Regions from separate parts of the Spiractinospora alimapuensis genome, predicted to be linked through region 4. Evidence: riboswitches for the same ligand, from Rfam matches in the RefSeq annotation. Region 4 holds a riboswitch; each other region holds the start of a gene.
What was found. Region 4 has a riboswitch for cobalamin ahead of cobN (cobaltochelatase subunit CobN). Riboswitches for the same ligand answer to the same signal wherever they lie in the genome.
Positions count from the first base shown of each region.

Region 1: it holds a riboswitch for cobalamin, as region 4 does, so the genes downstream of both, metE (5-methyltetrahydropteroyltriglutamate--homocysteine S-methyltransferase) here and cobN (cobaltochelatase subunit CobN) in region 4, are expected to answer to the same signal.
Region 2: it holds a riboswitch for cobalamin, as region 4 does, so the genes downstream of both, J4H86_RS14400 (ABC transporter substrate-binding protein) here and cobN (cobaltochelatase subunit CobN) in region 4, are expected to answer to the same signal.
Region 3: it holds a riboswitch for cobalamin, as region 4 does, so the genes downstream of both, J4H86_RS10905 (ribonucleoside-diphosphate reductase subunit alpha) here and cobN (cobaltochelatase subunit CobN) in region 4, are expected to answer to the same signal.

Region 1 covers NZ_CP072467.1:3,214,127-3,219,705, forward strand. The annotation lists gene J4H86_RS14815 (class I SAM-dependent methyltransferase) at 1-468, opposite strand, end outside; gene J4H86_RS14820 (helix-turn-helix transcriptional regulator) at 696-1,505, shown strand; gene J4H86_RS14825 (YrhK family protein) at 1,559-1,855, shown strand; gene J4H86_RS14830 (hypothetical protein) at 1,964-2,491, shown strand; gene J4H86_RS14835 (arsenic resistance protein) at 2,488-3,453, shown strand; cobalamin riboswitch at 3,564-3,796, shown strand; gene metE (5-methyltetrahydropteroyltriglutamate--homocysteine S-methyltransferase) at 3,935-5,579, shown strand, end outside.
Region 2 covers NZ_CP072467.1:3,122,440-3,128,018, forward strand. The annotation lists gene J4H86_RS14385 (DMT family transporter) at 1-254, shown strand, start outside; gene J4H86_RS14390 (Uma2 family endonuclease) at 262-855, opposite strand; gene J4H86_RS14395 (alpha/beta fold hydrolase) at 986-1,744, opposite strand; cobalamin riboswitch at 1,877-2,060, shown strand; gene J4H86_RS14400 (ABC transporter substrate-binding protein) at 2,214-3,404, shown strand; gene J4H86_RS14405 (FecCD family ABC transporter permease) at 3,404-4,519, shown strand; gene J4H86_RS14410 (ABC transporter ATP-binding protein) at 4,773-5,579, shown strand, end outside.
Region 3 covers NZ_CP072467.1:2,391,685-2,397,263, reverse strand. The annotation lists gene J4H86_RS10905 (ribonucleoside-diphosphate reductase subunit alpha) at 1-1,597, opposite strand, end outside; cobalamin riboswitch at 1,743-1,957, opposite strand; tRNA gene J4H86_RS10900 (tRNA-Leu) at 2,686-2,758, opposite strand; gene bcp (thioredoxin-dependent thiol peroxidase) at 2,783-3,304, opposite strand; gene J4H86_RS10890 (CDP-alcohol phosphatidyltransferase family protein) at 3,458-4,567, shown strand; gene J4H86_RS10885 (DUF3618 domain-containing protein) at 4,635-5,033, shown strand; partial or broken gene purU (formyltetrahydrofolate deformylase) at 5,033-5,579, shown strand, end outside.
Region 4 covers NZ_CP072467.1:5,277,551-5,283,129, forward strand. The annotation lists gene J4H86_RS24625 (serine/threonine-protein kinase) at 1-121, opposite strand, end outside; gene J4H86_RS24630 (cobyric acid synthase) at 270-1,799, shown strand; gene J4H86_RS24635 (hypothetical protein) at 2,228-2,779, opposite strand; cobalamin riboswitch at 2,899-3,031, shown strand; gene cobN (cobaltochelatase subunit CobN) at 3,096-5,579, shown strand, end outside.

The sequences.
Region 1 (5,579 bases), 2.1 Mb from region 4:
CCGATAGGTGAGGACGAGCCGACCGCCCGAACACAGCGCGCGCGCCGCCGCCTCGAAGACCGCCTCGACGCCCGCCCGGTCGGGCAGGTGAAGCAGTGTGTCACCCATGCACACGGCGGCGTCGAGGGCTCCGGTGGCGAGCTTGTCGAGGGCACTCACCGCGTGGTCGTGGACGGTCTCCACGGCGGGTCGACCCCTGGCGTGCGCTCGGAGCTCCTCGAGCAACGACCCGTCGGTGTCGATCGCGAGGACGTGACCGTAGCCCATGTCCGCGAGCGCGAGGGTCTGCGCTCCGGACCCACATCCGAGATCGGCGACGGTCCCCGATCCCAGGGAGGCCGGTCCGCCGAGCAGCGTCCCCAGCAACGCTCGCTGGGTCCGTGCGGTGTGTTCGATGTCGCCGCCCAGCATCCAGGTGTAGTTCGGGGCGAGCAGCCGACGGTAGTGGTCTTCGACTCTGACGCTCACGTCGCTGGTACCTCTGTTCTGTTCGGGGCGCGGCCACGCGTCACGAGTGGGCCGAAGACGCGAGGGGGACGGCGCGGCTCGTTCCGGGCGGTGTCGAGGATAGTAGTGACCCTTCACCCGCTCCTCGAATCCTGCCCCCACACCCTTTCGATTGGTCGCCCCTGAACTGGGAGAAAGACATCACCCCCCGCGAATGTCGGGACGATGGTGCGACATAGGATGAGGAGGTGGTCAAGGACGTGGGTCAGGACGCGCGGGGCATCATCGCCCCGGACGCCGGGCTGACCCAGTTCCGGATGGACCGATTCGCGCCCTCCACGGAGATCAACCGGCTGGTGGACCGGTACTGGCTCATCCGTTGGGACCTCGATGAGCCGTTCACGCAGCGGGTCTATCCGCATCCCGTCGTCAACGTCGTGTTCCAGCCCGGGGCGGGAACAGTCAACGGTGTCGCGACGCGGGTCGACAGCCGGGAGCTCGCGGGCGAGGGGTGGGCGCTGGGCGTCATGTTCCGTCCCGCCGGCTTCCGTCCGCTCACGGACGGTCCGCTGACCGCGCTGCGCGACCGCGAGGTCGCACTGGATCGGGTGTTCGGATCCGAGGGCACGGGACTCAGCGACGCGGTGAACGCCGCGTCGACCGCGGAGGACCGGATCGCCGAGATCGAGACCTTCCTGGCCGCACGACTGCCCGCCGGGCGACACCCGGCGGAGGACACCGCCGCGCTGGTGGAGCGGATCGCGGCGAATCCGTCGAGCGCCCGCGTCGAGAGCCTGGCGCGGGAGGAACGGGTGAGCACCCGTCAGCTCCAGCGACGCTTCGCCGACCATGTGGGGCTGAGCCCGAAGAACGTGGTGCGCCGCTACCGACTGTACGAGGCCGCCGAGCGGGTACGCCACGGGACCGCGGTGGACTGGGCGGACCTGGCCGCCACTCTGGGGTACAGCGACCAACCCCACCTGAGCCGCGACTTCACCGCCGTCATCGGCGTCTCGCCCGGCCGCTACACCCAGCTCTGTGGCGCGCCCGCGGCCTGACCATCTCGGCGCGCTGCGCGAACAGAAGCCGGGTGAACTGGGACGATGGCGTTGTGTCGAACGCGGACAGGGACCGACCGATCAACATCCGGATCGGCCACGAGGAACTCGTCATCCGGCAGCGGTACGAAGCTGTCGGGATCTGCAACGACACCCTCATCGCCGTGTGGTTCATCGTCGGCAGCATCATGTTCTTCTCCCCCACCTCCACCACGACCGGGACCTGGTTCTTCCTCCTCGGCAGTGTCCAATTGCTGGTCCGGCCGGTCATCCGCCTCACCCGCATGATCCACCTGCAGCGCATCGGAAACCTGCCTCCCGGCGCCGACCACGCCGACCAGGAGTTCTGACCGCGATCCCCCTGGTCACCCAGGCGGGGAGGATTCACCCCAGCCGACCTCGTCCGGTTGTGGGAACGACAGCCCTGTTCGGAGGTACGGGACGAACTCCGGAGCCGAGTGACGGCGCGGTTACGTGCCGCCCGGGAACGCGTTGAGGAGTACGAACGCTTCCAGGTCTTCTTGCGGGGCGCGCTCGAGAGCCTGGAGCGCCCCGCGGACACCGAGAAGGGCTGTGGAGCGGACTGTCCGTGCGTGAGCCCTCCCGAGACTCCGCCCGCCGGCGTCGTATCCCTGCCACTGCTGTCCGCCGGCGCCGCCCCGAGCTGCTCTCTGGGCGACACCGCGCTGACCCAACGGCTGGAGCGGTGGCGTGGGCTGCTGGTGGACGCCGAGCCGTACCCTGGACCCCGCGGCCGGGTTTGGGCGCTGCCGATCGAACACGCCGGTGCCGTGGCCGAGCTCGCGGCGGCGGAGACCGCGTGCTGTCCGTTCCTGGAGCTGCGCATCGACTTCACCCCAGAGACGGTCCGTCTGCACGCGCGTCTGGCCCCCGAGGTCGCCCCCGATCTCGACGGCAGGACCGCGGAGGCGGTGCGCTGGCTGACCGGCGGACCGGACGAGGACACGGAGGACGCACGACCATGACGATCGCGGAGCGGCTGCAGTCGGTCCTGGTGGCCGGCGCCGCCGCCGCGGGGCTGGGCGCCGGCCTGCTCCTTCCCGTGAGCGACGCGCTCGGACACGTGGTGCTGCCCGCCCTGGTGCTGATGGTGGCGGCGGTCTTCGTGCAGATGGACGCCTCCCGGATACGGGAGACGCGCAACGGCGGGCCCGTCGTCGCCGCGAGCCTGGTCCTGAACTTCGTGTTCACCCCATTGCTGGCCTGGGCTCTGGGTGCCGGGCTGCTCGGCGGCGCCCCCGACCTCCGCATCGGTCTCCTACTGCTGTTGGTCACCCCCTGCACCGACTGGTACCTGGTCTTCACCGCCGTGGCGCGCGGCCACACCGGAATCGCCGCCGCGCTGCTGCCGGTGAACCTGGTCCTGCAGCTCCTGCTCCTGCCGGTCTACGTCCTCCTGCTGGGTGGTCCGGCGACGTTCGTGGACGCGGGGACCCTCGTCGAGTCCGTACTGCTCGTGTTGGCTGTGCCGCTGCTCCTCGCGCTGGGCGCACGGTGGGGAGCCACACGGCTGCGCGGGCCCGAGTGGCGGGACCGGGTGCTGGTCGGCCCGGCGGGACACCTCGTCCTCCCGCTGCTCTACGTCGCGGTGTTCGCCATGTTCGCGTGGCAGGCCCGGACGGTGGCCGACAACGGAGGGGAGCTTCTCGCGCTGCTGCCACCCCTCGCCGTGTTCTTCGTGGTCGCACCCCTGGCGGCCTGGGGAGCCTCCCGACTGCTCCGCCTGCCGGGGGACCAACGGGTCACCCTGATCATGACAACGACGGCCCGCAACTCGCCGATCGCGCTGGCGATCGCCGTGGCGGCCTTCCCGGATCGCCCACTGATCGCGGTCGCGCTGGTGGTGGGCCCCCTCATCGAGCTGCCGATCCTCGCGCTGCTCAGCCAGGTCGTTCGCGTCCGGGATCGCCTCTCCGTCGCCACGTGACCTCCCGGGTGGGCCCCGCGCGGCGCTCCGGGCCCGATGGCGCTGGTCGGACGCGCCTCTCTGCCCACGGTGGCGGCTGCCCGGGGGCGACCGAGGTCGGTTTGCTAGGGTCGAAAGCGCCGTGGGTTTCCCGGTGCCGAGGTCACGGCCTCGGAACTGGGAAGGCAACAGGGAACCCGGTGTGAGTCCGGGACTGCCCCGCAGCGGTAAGTGGGAACGAAAGCTGTCACCGCCAAGGCGGTAAAGCACTGGGTCTTTTGGGCCCGGGAAGCGGCAGCCGGTAGGAACGGGCGTCACGCCCCCGCCCACGAGTCCGAAGACCTGCCCGTGGCAAGCGGTCACCACCCGGTGCCCGCTTGAGTCCGAGCCTCGCGGGTGGGCACGACCGAACACACGGGTCCGCAGCGACCCCCTCGGCCGTTTCCTGGCAGCCCTCCCGCGAGGCCCGCGCTCGTCGAACGAGCTCGCGAGGAGAGAGCAGTTGAACGCACCACAGCGCATCGGCCCCACCGTCCTCGGATATCCCCGTGTGGGACCCGACCGGGAACTCAAGGCGGCGTTGGAGAGCTTCTGGGCCCAGCGAGTGGACCACGCCGAACTTCTCGAGGTCGGACGCCGTCTGCGCACCGACGCGTGGCAGCGCATGTCCGAGGCGGGACTGGCGTCCGTCCCCGTCAACACCTTCTCCCATTACGACCACGTGCTCGACACGGCGCACCTGTTCGGCGCCCTCCCCGAACGCCACACCGCGCTGGGCGGGTCTGAGCTGGACACCTACTTCGCCGCCGCCCGTGGCGCCGACGACACCCCGGCGTTGGAGATGACCAAGTGGTTCGACACGAACTACCACTACCTCGTGCCGGAGCTCAGTCCTGACACCCGGTTCACCCTGCACGGGACGAAGCCCGTGGACGAGACGCGCGAAGCCCGTGGGCTCGGGTACCGGCCCCGCCCGGTGGTGCTCGGGCCGGTCACGTTCCTGCTGCTGTCCAAGCCGAGCTCGGACGCGCCGGCGGGCTTCTCGCCCCTGTCCCTGCTCGACCGGTTGCTCCCGGTGTACGTCGACCTCCTCCGGGCACTCCAGGAGGCCGGTGCGGACGTCGTCCAACTGGACGAACCCGCCTTCGCCGCCGACCGATCCCCGGCGGAGCTGGACGCGCTGAGGCACACCTATCAGCGGCTGGGGTCGGAGGTACGGCGTCCCGGAATCTGCGTGGCCACCTACTTCGGACCACCCCGGGAGGCGCTCCACGTGCTGGCGCGCACTCCGGTGGAGGCCCTGGCCGTGGACCTCGTGTCCGACCCCGACACGGTCGACGCCCTCGCCACCGAACCCGCGCTGCGGGATAAGGAGATCGTGGCGGGAGTCGTGGACGGGCGCAACATCTGGCGCACGGACGTGGACACCGCGCTCGGCCGCGTGGCCCGCCTCCTGGGCAGCGCCGACCGGGTGAGCGTCTCGACGTCGTGCTCCCTCCTGCACGTGCCCTACGACGTGGAGCGCGAGACCGCCCTCGACCCACGTGTCCGGTCCTGGCTGGCCTTCGCCGACCAGAAGGTACGCGAGGTGGTACTGCTGGACCGCGCGCTGCACGAGGGACGTGACGCCGTCGACGCCGACCTGGCCGCCGCCCGGGCCGTCGTGACCGACCGGACCCGTGCCACCGACCTGCGCGACAACACCGTACGCGCGCGGCTCGAGGCACTGCGGCCCGAGGACGCGCGACGCGGAGACTACGCGGTCCGCGCGGCCGCCCAACGCGACGCGCTACGGCTACCGCTCATGCCCACCACCACGATCGGTTCCTTCCCCCAGACCCAGGAGGTGCGCAGGGCCCGCGCCGACCATCGGGCGGGCCGGGTCGACGCCGACGCCTACCGACAGGTGATGCGCGACGAGGTCGAACGCGTGGTGCGGCTCCAGGAGGAGATCGGGCTGGACGTCCTCGTCCACGGGGAGCCCGAACGCAACGACATGGTGCAGTACTTCGCCGAGCAACTGGGCGGGTTCGCCGCCACGGAGCACGGCTGGGTACAGTCCTACGGCTCACGCTGCGTGCGACCGCCCGTGCTCTACGGCGACGTCACCCGCGGCGGCCCGATGACGGTCGAGTGGGCACGTTACG
Region 2 (5,579 bases), 2.2 Mb from region 4:
AACTCTTCCGCCAGATGCGCGGCGTGTGGTGGAAGGGAATGCTCGCCGGCGCCCTGTCCCTCGTCGCCTACGCGCTGGTGCTCTGGGCGCAGACCGTCTCCGCCCTCGGCGCGGTGGCCGCCCTGCGCGAGACGAGCATCATCTTCGGCGCCCTCATCGGCACGCTGTTCTTCCGCGAGTCCTTCGGCCGCTTCCGCGTCGTCGCCGCCGCCACCGTCACGGCCGGCATCATCCTGCTGACCGTGACGGGCTGACCACGCGCTAACCCCGCTGACCGCCATAGCGACGGAACTCGTCCGTCGCGAGCTGGATCTCGTCCAAAAGCGCGGGCAGCGGCACCACGTCGCCGAACCGGAACGGCCGTTGCTGCCGATACACCCCGGCCACCGGCTCGGTGTGCAGGATGATGTCCCCAGAGCGCGGATCGACCAGCAGGTAGACAGGAATCCGCCACTCGGCGTAGACCTCCGGCAACTCGCGGACGTCCTTGTTCGGGCAACTAACCGAGACGACCTCCGCCACCAGGTCGATCTCCGCCGCAGGAACCATCGGCCGGTCCTCATCGAGCGCCGCCTCAGTCGTGACGATGAGGTCGGGGATGACGTAGTCACCTTCGTGGATGTCGGGGGCAATGCCTGTGCCGCTCACTGAAGGTACTCGTTCCCCCGAAAGCCCGAGAAGTTGGTAACAGATACGGTCAGCGATTCTGTTGTGAATCGGCACTGGTGCAGGCGTCACGTGTATTTGTCCCCTGAGGATTTCAACTGCGGACCCTTCGGGAACCACAAGATCATCGGCGACTGACCTGAGGTCCGTCACCGTGGGACGCGAGTGTGTACGCACATCCATAAGCATAGGAGTTCCCTTCGACGGAGCACATACTCTGACAGGCCCCGATCCGCTCCGGCGGGAATTCCCGGATTCTGGGGATATCCGCCCCGGCCGGGCCGGCCGCTGGGGCCGGCCCGAAACGCCGGAGCTGAGGTCAGAACCTCCGCAGGAAGGTCTCGACGGAGGTGGCCAGGGCCACGGGGGTCTCGTCCATCGCGTAGTGGCCGGCGTTGCCCATGACCTCGATCTCCGCCTTCGGGTACCACTCCGCGAAGGTGCCGCGCATGACGGCCTCGCCGAGGGCCGGGTCGTGTTCACCGGCGATGGCCTTAACGGGGACCGTGCTTCCCACGACGCGTTCGTGGAAGTCGACGCGGGCCCAGGAGTGGAGGTAGGCGGCGAAGGCGGTGGGGTCGCTGTGCTCCAGGGAGTGGCGCACCATCGCGTCCAGCCACACGTCGGTGTGCCGGTTCCCGGTCGTGAGGTCGATGATGGCCCGCCGGTTCTCCGGCTTCTCCGCCGCGCCGGAGAACAGGGCCCACCCGTCGTCGTCGAAGGGGACCGGGCCCGCGGGCACCGGAGACACTCCCACCATCGCCCGGACGCGATCGGGCGCCGTGGCGTACACCTCCTGCATGAACTTGCCGCCCATCGAGTGTCCGAGCAGCGAGAACCGGGCGGTTCCTCGGCTGTCGGCCAGCTCGAGCACGTCCGCCGCGACCTCCGCCGGGCTGTACTCCCCGGCGACGCCCCGGCGCGATCCGTACCCCCGACAGTTCACGAACACGTAGGTGAACTCGTCCCCGTCCAGGTGCGGTTCCAGAGCGCCCCAGGCCTCGGCCGATCCGAACCAGCCGTGCAGCCCGAACACCACGTGCCCGCCGCCACCCACCTGCCGGTAGCTCTCACTCACCGCGCCTCCTGAGACGTAGGTAACAACAGGTCCGCATCGTCGCACAGACCGTCGGTCCAGAACAGGCCCCGGCCACGGCTCCCACGGCCTGAGGAGCGGTCACGCCGACCGGCCGAGGCCACATCCTGCCCGTATGTCATCATTGAAGGCGGCAAAACGACGGCGTGCCGAGGAAGCCGGTGTGACTCCGGCGCGGTCCCGCCACTGTGAGTTGGGGAGTCCTTCCCGACATGGCCACTGTCCCCTCGGGGGATGGGAAGGCCGGGAAGGGCAGCGACCCGCGAGCCAGGACACTCACCGCCGTCGTCCTCACGAGCCGGGGCGGATTTCCCCGAGAGAGGTCGGACTGACGCATGGCGTCGCACGGTGACATCCCGCGTCCGCCGACGCGAGCGTCACGCCGCACCACGATGGCGGCACTCTTTCGTTCCTCGGGAGCCCGTCGCGCAGATTCCACGGAGACACCCCGATGAAGCATGCCCGCCTTCCCCTGATCACTCTGTTCGGTCTCGCCGTGGTGGCGACCGGCTGTGGCGCGCCCACCGGGGACGACGCCGCAGAGGACACCACGTCCGCCGACTGCGTCGAGGACCACGACCCCGACACCGACTACTTCCCGGACAAGCTCTCCATCGACCACGCGGAGAACCTGTCCATCGAGTACGCCAACGACCACCAAGTCGTCACGATCGATGAGCCCTCTCCCGGCGCCGAGGCCGAGAGCTACGTGCTGCTGCGCTGTGGCGCGCCGGAGCCGGAGCTGGACGGCGAGCTCGCCGACGCCCCGGTGATCGAGGTACCGGTGCGGAGCGTCTTCAGCGCCTCGACCACGCACCTGTCGCTCTTCACCTACCTGGACCAGACCGACGTCGTCACGGGCGTCGCCGACGGTGGCGTGGTCAACGACGAGGAGATCCGCGAAGGTGTGGAGTCCGGCGACGTCGTCGACTACGCCGGCGGCGGTGCTCTCGACCAGGAACTGGTCATCGCCGAGGCCCCCGACCTGCTGATGACCGGGGGAGCCGAGGAAAGCGAGTACCAGACCCTGCGCGACGCCGACATCCCCGTCGTCGCCAACGCCGAGTGGCTGGAGAACTCCCCCCTGGGACGCGCGGAGTGGGTCAAGCTCGCCGCCGCGCTCACCGGCACGGAGGAGGAAGCCACCGAGCTCTTCGACCAGATCGCCACCGACTACGAGTCCGTCACCGACCAGGTGTCCGACGCCGACCCGGTGGACGTGGTGCCGGGCCAGATGTTCGACGGGGTGTGGAACGTCGTCGGCGGAGGCTCCTACGTCGGTCGGCTCCTGGCCGACGCGGGTGGCACCCACCCCTGGGACGACACCGAGGAGACCGGCAGCATCGAGATGGACCTGGAGGAGGTCCTGTCCGAGGTCCAGGACGCCGAGGTGTGGATCTCCAGCGAGCACTGGGACACCTACGACGACATGACCGCCGACGACGAACGCTACGCCGAGTTCACCGCGTTCGAGGAGCGGGCGGTCTGGACGAACAACAACAACGTCGGCCCCGGCGGAAACCGGTACTGGGACGAGGCCGTGCTGCGACCCGACCAGGTCCTCGCCGACCTCGCCACCATCCTGCACCCGGAGCTGATGGACGACCACGAGCTGGTCTACTACCGGACCCTGGACGACTGATGTCCACCGCCGCTCCCGTCCGGCGACCGCCCCGGGACGAGTCCGTCCCGGCTCCACGGGGCCGGGACGGGGGCGCGCTGCGCGTCACCGTGGTGGCGGGCCTGCTGTGCGTCACACTGCTCCTCGGGGTGACGCTCGCCCTCACCGTCGGCTCCACCCCACTCACGGTCGGGCAGGTCTCCTCCGCGCTGTTCGGGCTGGGCGGCGTCGACCACCAGGTGGTCACCATCGTGTGGGAGGTACGGGTACCCCGCGCCGTCACCGCCCTACTGGCGGGGGCCGCCCTCGGGGTCGCCGGCGCGCAGATGCAGACGCTGCTGCGCAACCCCCTGGCCGAGCCCTACATCCTGGGGGTCAGCGCGGGAGCCAGCCTGGGCGTGGCCGCCGTCGTCCTCGGCGCGGGGTCCGCCGGCGGCGCGTTCGTGTCGATCGGCGGAGCGTACGGCCGCGCCGGCCTCGTGGTGGCTTCCGCGCTGGGCGCGGGCGCGGTGTTGGCGCTCGTGCTCGTCCTCGCCCGCTGGACCAAATCCGTCGTCACGCTGCTGATCATCGGCGTGATGGTGGGCTCCGGGGTCACGTCGTTCGTGAGCCTGCTGATGTCGCTCAGTGATCCGGAACGGATGCAGCGCTTCGTCCTGTGGGGACTGGGAAACTTCTCCGCGACGACGTGGCCGGACCTGGCGTGGTTCGCGCCCATCGTCGCGGTCGGGATCCTGGCCGCGTTGACGCTGATGAAGCCGCTGAACGCCCTGCTGCTCGGCGAGACCTACGCCCAGACCATGGGTGTCCCGGTCCGTCTGGTGCGCTGGCTGGTGATCCTGTGCGCGTCCGTGCTCGCCGGCACCGTGACCGCCTTCTGCGGACCGGTGGCGTTCCTCGGCCTGGCCATCCCCCACCTGACCCGCATCGCCCTGGGCACGACCAACCACCGGGTTCTTCTTCCCGGCACCGCCCTGATGGGCGCGTGCGTGGCCGTCCTGTGCGGCACGGTCGCCGTGCTCCCCGGTGTGGGCGGTGTCCTTCCCCTCAACGTGGTCACCAGCCTGATCGGAGCCCCCATCGTCATCGGCGTACTCATCCGATCTCGGGCCGCGCAACAGGGGGTGGGCGTGTGACCGTCCCGGCCTTCTCCACAGGGGCTCGCCCCCACCCCGGGCGAGCTTCCCATGCCGTCACCGATCGCGGAAACACCAGACCGTCGCCGGCCGACCCCAACTCCGCGGACACCGCCCGCACCGTCGGAGCAAGCCCGACCAGCCTCACCAACCGAACCCGCGCAGGGGACGACCCGGAGCAGCGGACCACGTGCGGGCCACTCGGCCGATCGCTCTCCGCACCCAGGACCGGCGTCTCCCCCGGGAGGGCCTCATGACGGAGATCCCGACCGACGGACTGGCCGTCGACCAGCTCAGCGTTGGCTACGGTTCGGGGCGGCGACGGCGCACCGTCCTGTCGGACGTCAACGCCCTGGCGCGCCCCGGCGACCTCACCGTGCTGCTAGGACCGAACGGAACCGGGAAGAGCACCCTGCTGCGTGCCCTGGCGGGCCTCGCCGCCCCGTTCGCCGGACGCTGCCTGGTCAACGGAACGGACGTCACGCGTCTGCGCGGGGCCGACCGTGCCCGCCTGCTCGCCACGGTCCTGACGCAGAGGGACATCCCGGGGCTGCTCCGGGCACGGGAGGTCGTCGCCCTGGGCCGCCACCCCTACACCAGCGTGACCGGTCGGCTCAGCCCGGAGGACCAGCGGGCGGTCGACTGGGCGCTGGACGCGGTGGGGGCGGAGCCGCTCGCCGGGCGGCGCGTCGGGGAACTGTCGGACGGGGAACGCCAGCGGGTCCTCACGGCCCGGGCGTTGGCACAGGCCCCTGATGTGCTCCTGCTGGACGAGCCGACGGCGTTCCTCGACGTCGCCGGCAAGGTGGCGCTCCACGGACTGCTGCTGCGACTGGCCCGCGACAACGGACTCGTCGTCGTGATGTGCACGCACGACCTGGAACTCGCGCTGCGGGTGGCGGACCACGTGTGGCTGCTGGCGGCAGGGGGACTGCGCGGAGGCTCGCCGGAGGAGCTCGCGCGTCGGGGCGACCTCTCCGAGGTCTTCGACGGGGCGGACCTCACCTTCGACACCGAGCGGTGGGTGTTCCAGCCCCGCGGCCTTCCCTCGCACGCCACC
Region 3 (5,579 bases), 2.9 Mb from region 4:
GGACCCGGCGGGACACCGTCAGCTCGCCCCGTTCGGCCGCCCGCTCGTAGTGCCGGTACCGCTCGGTGAACTCCGGCCCGTACAGGTCGTGCAGGTCGGGAACCTCGTCGGGGGAGAAAAGCCACCAGTCGGCGTCGGCCTCGACCCGGCGCATGAACTCGTCCGGCACCCAGGCGGCGGTGTTCATGTCGTGGGTCCGACGCCGGTCGTCGCCGGTGTTCTTGCGCAGGTCGAGGAACTCCTCGATGTCGATGTGCCACGTCTCCAGGTACGCGCAGGCGGCGCCCTTGCGTTTCCCACCCTGGTTGACCGCGACGGCCGTGTCGTTGGCGATCTTCAGGAACGGGACGAGCCCCTGGGAGGTGCCGTTGGTGCCCTTGATGTGGGCGCCCATACCCCGCACCGGGGTCCAGTCGTTGCCGAGCCCCCCGCTGTACTTCGCGAGCAGCGCGTTGTTGCGGTACGCCCGGAAGATCGAGTCCAGGTCGTCGTCGACCGTGGTCAGGAAGCACGACGACAACTGGGGCCGAGTGGTCCCCGCGTTGAACAGCGTGGGGGTGGAGCACATGAAGTCGAACGAGGAGAGCAGTTCGTAGAACTCGACCGCACGCTCCTCACGCCGGTCCTCGTTCAGCGCCAGCCCCATCGCGACCCGCATGAAGAACGCCTGTGGCAGCTCGAGGCGGGTGCCGCGCGTGTGCAGGAAGTAGCGGTCGTAGAGGGTCTGCAGCCCCAGGTAGTCGAAGTCCAGATCTCGCTCGGGGTGCAGCGCCTCGCCCAGCAGGTCGAGGTCGAACCCGGCGAGCTCGGGGGCGAGCATCTCCAGCTCGACGCCGCGGTGGACGTAGTCGGCGAAGTAGGACGGGTACAGGTCGCGGATCTGTTCCTGGTCGGTCTCTCGGGGCTCGCCGGCCAGGTGGGACAGGGCCTCGCGGCGCAGTTGGTCGAGGAGAAGGCGGGCGCTGACCCGCGAGTAGTCCGGGTCGCGTTCCACGAGCGCGCGAGCGGCGAGGGTCAGCGCCTCGTCGAGCTCGGTGGTACTCATGCCGTCGTAGAGGTTGCGTCGGGCCTCGGTCAGGACGACGGCCGGATCGATGTTGTCCAGTCCCGAACACGCCTGCTCGGTGATGGTGCGTACCCGCGCCCAGTCCAGCGGGTGGGTGGTGCCGTCGGTGTGGGTCACGGTCAGGTCAGGTTCCTGGGCCGCGCCGGGGGCGGTCGTAGTGCCGGCGGCGGCGCGGCGGGCCTCGGAGCGCTGTTCCCGGTAGAGCACGTAGTCCCGCGCGACCTGATGGTTGCCGCCCCGCATCAGGGCGAGTTCGACCTGGTCCTGGATCTGCTCGATGTGCAGGATCGTGCCCGGTCCGGAGTACCGCGACAGTGCGGCCTGGACCTCCTGGGTCAGTGCGGACACCAGGTCGTGCAGTCGCGACGACGCGGCCGCGCCGTCTCCCTCCACGGCGAGGAACGCCTTGGTGAGCGCGACCGAGATCTTGTCGGCGTCGAAACCCGACACCGATCCGTCCCGGCGCAGGACGCGAACCGGCGTCTCCTCGGGCCGGACCTGACTCGGTGTCTGGGTGGATGACTCAACCACGGGACTCTCCCCCTCGTTCGAGAACCTCATCTGGAACGTCCGGGGGGACGTTGGAGGCACGCGAGGGGTCCGCGACACCGTACTCGGGCGGCACCGTCGACCACGTCCGCGTCGGCCCTCCCACGAGGCCCCGGACACCGTGCAAGCGATGCACGCACCGATGGCAGGTCTTCGGACTCGTGGGCACACGACCGAACTCGGGTCGTTCCTACTGGCCGTCGCTTCCCAGGCGTTCACGCGCCCAGTGCTCATGACGGCGGTTGTTCCCACTCACCGCTGCGGGGCAGTCCCGGACTCACACCGGGTTCCCTCTTGCCCCGCCGCCCCCAGGGACGGCGGACCATTGGCAGGGCTGATACTACATGTTGTGTTGGATTCTCCGAACAACCCAAAATGGGCGTGCCTCGGTCAACCCTGGGCAAGCGCCCGCCCGGAAACCGCGCCAACCAACGTCGGTGACGAGGCGTAGAGGTCGATCACCCGGGAGCTGATCCTGCTCTCCGCCTCCTGTTCACGGCATCGGCCGGCCGACGGCCAGGTCGCGAACGCCGAGGGTGAGCACGACGCGTTCCTCGGTGGAGGTACCCGTCGGCGCCGGATTTGTGAGCGCCATGGATCGCACGGCCGGTGTCCTCGGTGGTGGGCGCAGTAGGGAGCTTCGTTCCCGACGAGTCCGTGGATCGCGGGGGCGACGTCGCCCTTCCGCCCACACGGTCCATGGGGACGAGGTCGGGTTCGGAGTCGGCGGTGCCGGCGAGGCCTCGACGGCCGTTGCCCGCGACCTGGTGCGCCCGGTCACGCCTACGCTGTTGGTCACGCTGGGCGGATCCGGATCCCCGATCGGTGCCGGGTCGAACGGACGCGGGCAGCCGTGGCGAATAGCGGGACGAGAGGCAGGAACGTCGCCTGGTCGCGGCCGGCGGGTTCGCCTCCGCGCCCCCACCGCTGCACGGTTGGGCGTCGACGAGCGTCGTGCCAGCCACTCGTCGCGCTCGGGTGTGGCGGACGTCGAACCGTGCGAGGACACCGACGGGTTGCGGACCCCCGTCCCCCGTTCTTTGGGCGAGGGGGCGAACCTCGTGCGTCGGTGGGGCCGGCGGGATTCGAACCCGCACTGTACAGGACCTAAACCTGCCGCCTCTGCCGTTGGGCTACGGCCCCGACACGGGCCCAATCCTAGACCAACTACACGCCCAGCTCGCGCTTGATTCGGTCGACGTGGCCGGTGGCGCGGACGTTGTAGAACGCCTTGGCGATCGTCAGGTCGGCGTTGATGACGAAGGTGGACCGGATCACGCCCCGCACCACCTTGCCGTAGTTCTTCTTCTCCCCGTAGGCGCCGTAGGCGGTGAGCGCCTCGCGGTCCGGGTCGCTGAGGAGGGTGAAGTTCAGCTTCTCGGCGTCGCGGAACGCGCGCAGCTTCTCCACGGTGTCGGGAGAGACGCCCAGGACGCGCAGGTCGGAGTCGGCGAAGGCGCTCAGGTTATCCCGGAAGTCGCAGGCCTCCTTGGTGCAGCCCGGCGTCATGGCGGCGGGGTAGAAGTACAGCACCACCGATCCCGCACCCCGGACGACCTCGCTCAGTGTGACGGGGTTACCGTCGGCGTCGTTGAGGGTGAAGTCGGGGGCGTGGTCGCCCGGCTCGAGTCGCTTGGTGGTTTCGGTCACGATTCCTCCCTTGGTGCTCCCGTGCGGGACTGGGATCATCATCCCAGTGAGGGACGTGTGCGCCGAACAGGGCCGGCCAGCGGGGCTCGGCCTGCGTGGAAGGGGTCGAAGGGGCATGATCGATCCCCTAGGCTGTGAAGCGTCGTGCGAGAGGTGTGGCGCACCTCGACCGATCTCGGAGAGTCCAAGGTAATGGCAGGCTTCACCCTGCGGGACGTACAGGATCGTGCCACCAAGGAGCGCGACTCCTGGTGGACCGTCGGACTTGTCGACCCGTTGGCGCGGCGGTTGGTGCTGGTCGTGGCGAACCGCACGTCGATCACGCCGAACCAGCTCACAGTGCTCTCCCTCCTGTTGGGGCTGGGAGCCGCCGCGTGCTACGCGTGGGGGACGTGGCCGTTCCTCCTCGCCGGTGCCGGGCTGTACGCGTTGTGCTTCCTGGTGGACAGCATGGACGGCAAGCTCGCCCGGCTGACCGACACCGAGTCGTTGTTCGGTTCCTGGATGGACTACGCCTTCGACCGGTTCCGGGTCCTCGTCTGCGCGGTCGCCCTCATGGGCGGGCAGTACGTGATCACCGGGAACGTGGTCTTCGCGTGGCTGGCCATGGCCGTCGTCTTCTGCGACATGCTGCGCTACCTCGACGAGATGCAGGTCTACCGCGTCCGCCGCGAGATGCGCTCCTACATCGCCGGGGCGTTGGAACGCGCCCGCGCCACCCTGTCCATGCTGGAGCCCGACGACGACCTCGCCACCGCCCAGGGCGACGCCCGGCGGGTGCAGGAGCCGCTGAGCGACTCCGGGGAGCGCGCGGTCCTGCGGCACGGCATCGCCGTCCTGGAACGCATGCTGCGTACGCACACCGAGCACGAGACGCGCCTCGCCCGCGACGTCGGCAAGAATCCCGACGTGCGCCTGCCCAAGGTCGACCTCAACCGGGAGTTCCGGACCCGTTTCCCCTGGTACCAGCGGATCTGGGAGTTCCTGCACGCCCGGCGGGTGCGCACCCACCTGGTCAGCGGCGTGGAGTTCCAGGTCGCGGTGTTCATCATCGCCCCGCTCGTCGGATCGGTGAGTACTGCGGCGATCCTGTGGATAACCGTGGCTACGGGTGTTTTGCTCCTCGCCTTCGAGGCCGTCATCATCTATAAGTTGTGGTTGTCGACGAAGGATTTCTTCCGCGTCGTCGACGGCATCGAGGGGTGCGTTGACGTTCGGCCGGTCGCCCGACGTGGAGCCCGACCAGGCCGGTCCGGCCTCCGGGGAACCGCGTGGCGCGGACGACACCGGCGATGCCGGTGACGCCGAGGGCACTGACGACGGCGACGGCGCTGACAATTCGGACTCCGCGGTGAGAGGGTAGTTGGCTATGGCACGAACGAGCGGTGCGGGACGGCCCACCCCGGTGGAGTTGCGGCGAGAGATCGAGGCGGCGCAGCGGCGCCTGACCGCGACGGTGGACGAGTTGGCGGAGCGGGCGAGTCCGCGCGGTATCGCCAAGCGGGGGCTGCGTGACCTTCGCGGCGCCGGCGAGGCGCTGTTGGAGGAGGCGCGCGCGGTGGCGACGGGCGCCCAGACGGTGCGCCGAAACAGCGAGGTCGTGGAGCCGCCGCAGGGTAGCGTTCTCCTCAAGGGTGACGACGAGGTCGTGAGCACCTATGAGCCCCGCGCCCTACCGCCCGGGGCCATCGTCGTCGGTGTTGGGGTTGGTGTCGTGGCGGCCGCTGGAGTCGTGATCTGGCTGCGTCGCCGCAGGAGGAGGATCTGATGGACCGTCGGGACTACGTCCTCACGCTCTCGTGCCCGGACCGGCGTGGGATCGTGGCGGCGGTCGCGGGACTGCTCGCCGAGCACGGCTGCAACATCACCGAGAGCCAGCAGTTCGGCGACGCCCACACCGGACGGTTCTTCCTCCGCGTCCAGTTCGCCATGGAGGACGGGCACTCGGACACCACTCTGCGCTGGGCGTTCGCCGCCCTGGCCACCGACTTCGGTATGGAGTGGCAGATCCGCTGGATGGGGGAGCGGCCGCGCCTGCTCGTTCTGGTCTCCACGCTCGGACACTGTCTCAACGACCTGCTGTTCCGACAGAGCAGCGGCCTACTCGACGTGGACATCGCCGCGGTCGCCGGTAACCACACCACCCTGGAGCCGCTCGCCCGCTCCTACGACGTCGACTTCCACCACGTCCCGGTCACCCCCCGACACCAAGCGGCAGGCCGAGGAACGCATTCTCGGCCTCGTGGACTCCTACAACGTCGACCTGGTGGTGCTCGCCCGCTACATGCAGATCCTCTCCGAGGACCTGTGCGCG
Region 4 (5,579 bases):
GGGCACGCCAGACCCGCCCCATGCCACCGCGGCCCAGCTCCTCGGTCAAGCGGTATCGGTCACCGACCACCCGCTCGACTCGCTGTGACGCTTCGTCAGCGTTCGAGTCGTCCGTACCCACCCGGGCTCCTCTCAGGAGTACGGGGCCGCCCCCCACCAGCTTGACCGCACTCACATTAGGGTGAGTGGCCGCACGGCGCCACAGGCACCGGAACGCGTACTCGGGCGGTACGAAGAGTGACGGAGGAAGAGTGGGGGACGTCCACCCAATGTGGAACGAGTCTAACCAGAACGGTACACACGGTGCTTTACTGGTCGCCGGTACGACCTCCGACGCCGGAAAGAGCGCCGTCGTGGCGGGGCTGTGCCGTTGGCTGCGGCGCCGCGGCGTCAAGGTCGCGCCGTTCAAGGCCCAGAACATGTCACTCAACTCGGTCGTCACACCTGACGGCGCCGAGATCGGCCGCGCGCAGGCGATGCAGGCCGCCGCGTGCGAGATCGAACCCACGGCGGCGATGAACCCCGTCCTGCTCAAGCCCGGCAGCGACCGCAGCAGCCAGGTCGTCGTCCGCGGCCGGGCCATCGGCGAGGCGGACGCCACCACCTACCACGACTACCGTGCCCGGCTTCGTGACGTCGCCGTGGAGAGCCTCGCCGAACTCCGCCGGGACCACGAGGTCGTCATCTGTGAGGGCGCGGGCAGCCCCGCGGAGATCAACCTGCGTGCCGGGGACATCGCCAACATGGGCCTCGCCCGGGCCGCCGGCCTCCCCACGGTCGTGGTCGGCGACATCGACCGCGGGGGTGTGTTCGCCGCACTCTACGGAACCCAAGCCCTCCTCGACCCCGAGGACCAGGCCCACATCGCGGGCTACATCATCAACAAGTTTCGCGGCGCGCCCGAACTCCTCGCCCCCGGCCTCGACATGTTGCGAGGCCACACCGGCCGCCCCGTGCTCGGCGTGCTGCCCTGGCTGAACGGGCTCTGGCTGGACGCAGAGGACTCCCTCGCGCTCTCCGCGGACCGTGGCCCGACCCAACCCCCGGCCGGGGCTGAGTCCCTGCGCGTGGCGGTGGTGCGACTTCCCCGCATCAGCAACTTCACCGACATCGACGCGCTGAGCGTGGAGCCCGGGGTCGACGTCCGCTTCGTGACCGCTCCCCACGAGCTGGACGGCGCGGACCTGGTCGTCCTGCCGGGGACCCGCGCCACCGTGGCCGATCTCGACTGGCTGCACGAGCGGGGACTGGCGGCGGCCCTACGGCGGCGCGCGGCGGAGCGACGCCCGATCCTGGGGATCTGCGGCGGCTACCAGATGCTCGCCCGCCACATCGACGACACCGTGGAGTCCCGCCGGGGCGGACGCGACGGCTTGGCGCTTCTCCCCACGACGGTCGCCTTCCAGCACGAGAAGATCCTGGGCCGCCCACTCGGTTCCGCCTACGACCACCCCGTCCGGGGCTACGAGATCCACCACGGACTCACCACCGTCCACGACGCGCCGGGCACCGACTCCGAGCCCTTCCTCGACGGCTGCCGCCAGGGCGCGGTGTTCGGCACCACCTGGCACGGCGCCCTGGAGAACGACGCCTTCCGCCGCGCCTTCCTCACCGACGTCGCCGGCCGAGCCACCCGCTCCTTCGTTCCCGCCCCCACCACCGACTTCGCCGCCGCCCGCGCCGCCCGCCTCGACGCCCTGGGCGACCTCGTCGAACATAACCTGGACACCGACGCGGTGTGGCGCCTCATCGAACAGGGGGCACCGTCTGGCCTGCCCACTATCGGCCCGCACGCCTGAGGCACGGAGCGGACCGGAGGACCGAGGGCGTGGTACGCGCCGGATGGGGCCAGCCCCCGCGCCTGGGGGAGAGGCTCGGCATCGGGGCGAACGACTGGAAGACCCTGGGCCTGCTCGAGCAGCACGGCCCGATGGCGGCCGGGGAGATCGCTCGGCTCTCCGTGCGGCGCCGACCTCCGTCACCGGAGTGCTCACGCGCCTGGAGCGGCGGGGATACGTACGGTGGCGCGAGGACGCGCGGGACGGGCGCCGTGTCGTCGTCGAACTCTCGGAGGGACCACGACGTCGCACCCAAACCCTGATCGCGACGACGACCGCCGCCTCGACCGGCTTCTGGATCGATTCACCCTGCCCGAGCTCGAGACGATCGCCGGGTTCCTGGAAGCCCACGCCCGGTTCCAGGCGGGGGCCACCGCCGACCTGAGCGCTCAGGAACCCGCCATCGACCGGATGTAGGCGAACTGGGTGTGCACCTGCTGTACCTGGGCCGCGTTGTGGATCGGGATCATCGTCACGTGGTAGTGCTCGTTGGAGCGCACCGTGACCTGGATCCCGCCCTGCACCGTGGTTTCCTTCGCCAACAGGAAGAACAGGCTGAACACGCAGACGAAGAAGAACCCGATCAGCGCCACCGCCAACGCCCAGCTCGGCAGCTTCTGGTGGTACTGAGTCATGTCGTTGATCGTCCACTGGCTGCCCGCGAGGGGGAACGTGGCCGACGGCGTGATCACCTCGTTCTGGGTGATGGTGATGTCCCCCAGTTGGGCGATGGGCGCTCCGCTCGGCTGGGCGGGGACCCCGCCGCCGGGGGGCAACGCCTGCCAGCCGCCGCTCTGCGGGTTGTACGGCTCGATCTGTCCATACCCGGGATCCCCGGGCTGGGGACCAGTCCCGAAGGGGTTCGCCGGATCGGCGCCGTAGGCGGGCTGGTCGGCGTTGTAGGGGTCGCCGTAGGGGTCCGGCGGTCCGGGGTAGCTCATGCAGAGGATTGTGACAGAAAACCCTGTGTTTCATGATCGCCTGGGTGTTCCCGAGTCCGGGAACCCGACGCGCCGCACCGTCCCAACATCCCGTCTGGGAGAATCAGCCGGGGCGAGCGCAGGAACCCGGTGGGAGTCCGGGGCGGTCCCGCCACTGTGTTCGGGGAGTGACCTCGCTGGGGTGTGCCACTGTCGCACGAGTGCGCGATGGGAAGGCCGTGGGGGAACAACGATCCGAGAGCCAGGACACTGCGCCGCGGACCACTAGTTTCTCGACCGGGGTCGTGGAGTGCCCCGAGGGAAGGATCGACACAACGTGGCAACCATCCTGTTGCTGTCCACCGCCGACACCGAACTGCTCGCGGCCCGGAGCGCCGACGTCGGCTACCGCACCGCCAACCCCGCCCGCCTCGACCCCCGGGACCTGCCCGCGTTGCTGGAGGGCGTGGACGTCGCGGTGCTACGCATCCTCGGCGGGCGCCGAGCCTGGCCCGACGGAACCGACGCGCTGCGCGCCAGCGGCGTCCCCCTGGTCGCCCTCGGCGGCGAGGCCGCGCCCGACGCCGACATGATCGAGCTGTCCACCGTCCCCGCCGGAGTCGCCACCCAGGCCCACACCTACCTCGCCGAGGGCGGCGTCGCGAACCTCCGTGAGATGGCGCGGTTCCTCTCCGACACCGTGCTGCTCACCGGAGAGGGGTTCGCCCCGCCCGAGCCCATGCCCGAGTTCGGCGTACACGGCCCCGAACCGGAGGTGACACCCGGGCGGCCCACCGTCGCCGTCGTGTTCTACCGGGCACACGAACTCTCCGGCAACACCGCGTTCGTCGACACCCTCTGCCGAGCGATCGACACCGCCGGCGGAACGCCACTGCCCGTCTTCACCGGCTCCCTACGCGGTGTCACCCAGGACACCCACCCGGAACTCTTCCAGATCCTGCGGCGCGCCGACGCCGTGATCACCACCGTCCTCGCCGCCGGAGGAAGCAGGCCCGCCGACGCGGTCGCGGGCGGCGAGGACGACTCCTGGGACGCCGGAGCGCTCGCCGCCCTCGACGTGCCCATCCTGCAGGGCATGGTCCTCACCACCAGCCGGGACGCCTGGGCGGCGTCCGACGCCGCGCTCACCCCGATGGACGCGGGAATGCAGGTCGCGATCCCCGAGTTCGACGGCCGCCTCATCACGGTCCCCTTCTCCTTCAAGGAGACGACCGAGGAGACCGGCGACATCCCCGTCTACGTCGCCGACCCCGAGCGCGCCGCCCGCGTGGCCGGCCTCGCCGTCGCCCACGCCCGCCTCCGTGGCGTCCCCACGCCGTCGCGCCGCCTCGCCATGGTGCTCTCCGCCTACCCCACCAAACACGCCCGAGTCGGCAACGCCGTCGGTCTCGACACCCCCGCCTCCGCCGTGCGTCTGCTGCGCGCCCTCGGCGAGCGCGGCTACGACCTCGGAACCGACGACGGCCTCTGGCGCGTCCCGGCCCCCGAGGAGGACCGCCGCGCCGACGACGGCGACCCGCTGATCCACACCCTCATCGCCGCCGGAGGTCACGACCAGGAGTGGCTCACCGAAGAGCAGCTTGAGCAGGCCGAGACCCGGGTTCCGCTGGCCGACTACCAACGCTGGTTCGCGGCGCTGCCCCAGCCCCTGCGCGACTCCGTCACCGCGGCCTGGGGGGAGCCTCCGGGCGAGCTCTACGTGACCGAGGGCACGCACGGGCCGGAGATCGTCATCGCGTCCCTGCGTTTCGGCAACGTGGTCTTCATGCTGCAGCCGCCGCGCGGCTTCGGCGAGAACCCCATCGCCATCTACCACGACCCCGAACTCGCCCCCTCGCACCACTACCTCGCCGCCTACCTGTGGTTGCAGACCGCCGTGGACGACGGCGGGTTCGGCGCCCACGCCGTCGTCCACGTGGGCAAGCACGGAACCCTGGAGTGGCTCCCCGGCAAGGGCATCGGGCTCGCCGCGGAGGACCCGCCGGACGCCGTGCTGGGCGACCTGCCGATGATCTACCCCTTCATCGTCAACGATCCCGGCGAGGGCACCCAGGCGAAGCGTCGCGCCCACGCCACCATCGTGGACCACCTGGTCCCGCCGATGGCCCGCGCCGACACCTACGGCGACATCGCCAAACTGGAGCAGCTCCTCGACGAGTACGCCCTCGTCAGTGACCTGGACCCCGACAAGGCCCCCACCCTGCGTGCCCAGATCTGGACTCTGATCAAGGCGGCCGAACTCCACCACGACCTCGACACCGACGCCATGCCCGACGATGAGGAGTTCGACGACTTCGTCATGCACGTCGACGGCTATCTGTGCGAGATCAAGGACGTGCAGATCCGCGACGGTCTGCACGTCCTCGGTGACGCCCCCGAGGGGGAGGCGCGCGTCAACCTGGTGCTGGCCGTGTTGCGCGCGGCCCAGATGTGGGGCAACAAGGCCGCCGCCCTCCCCGGCCTACGGGCCGTGATCGCGCGGAACTTCGGCCTCGACGAGCGCGAGCTGCTCGCCGAACCCGGCGTTCCGATCGCCGTCCCCGACGGGCTGACCCGCTTGGTCGACGGCCCCGCCCGCACCGCCTCCGACGCGATCGACCTCATCGACACCCTCGCCCGGCGCATGGTCACCACGATGGAGGAGGAGTCCTGGGCGGAGGAAGCGATCCCCGGCGTCGTCCGGACCGTCCTCGGTGACGACCTGGACGCGGCGCGGGAGGTGCTCGCGTTCGCGGTGACCGAGGTCGTTCCCCGGCTCGCCGGTACCGGTGGGGAACTCGACGCCGTGCTGCACGCCCTC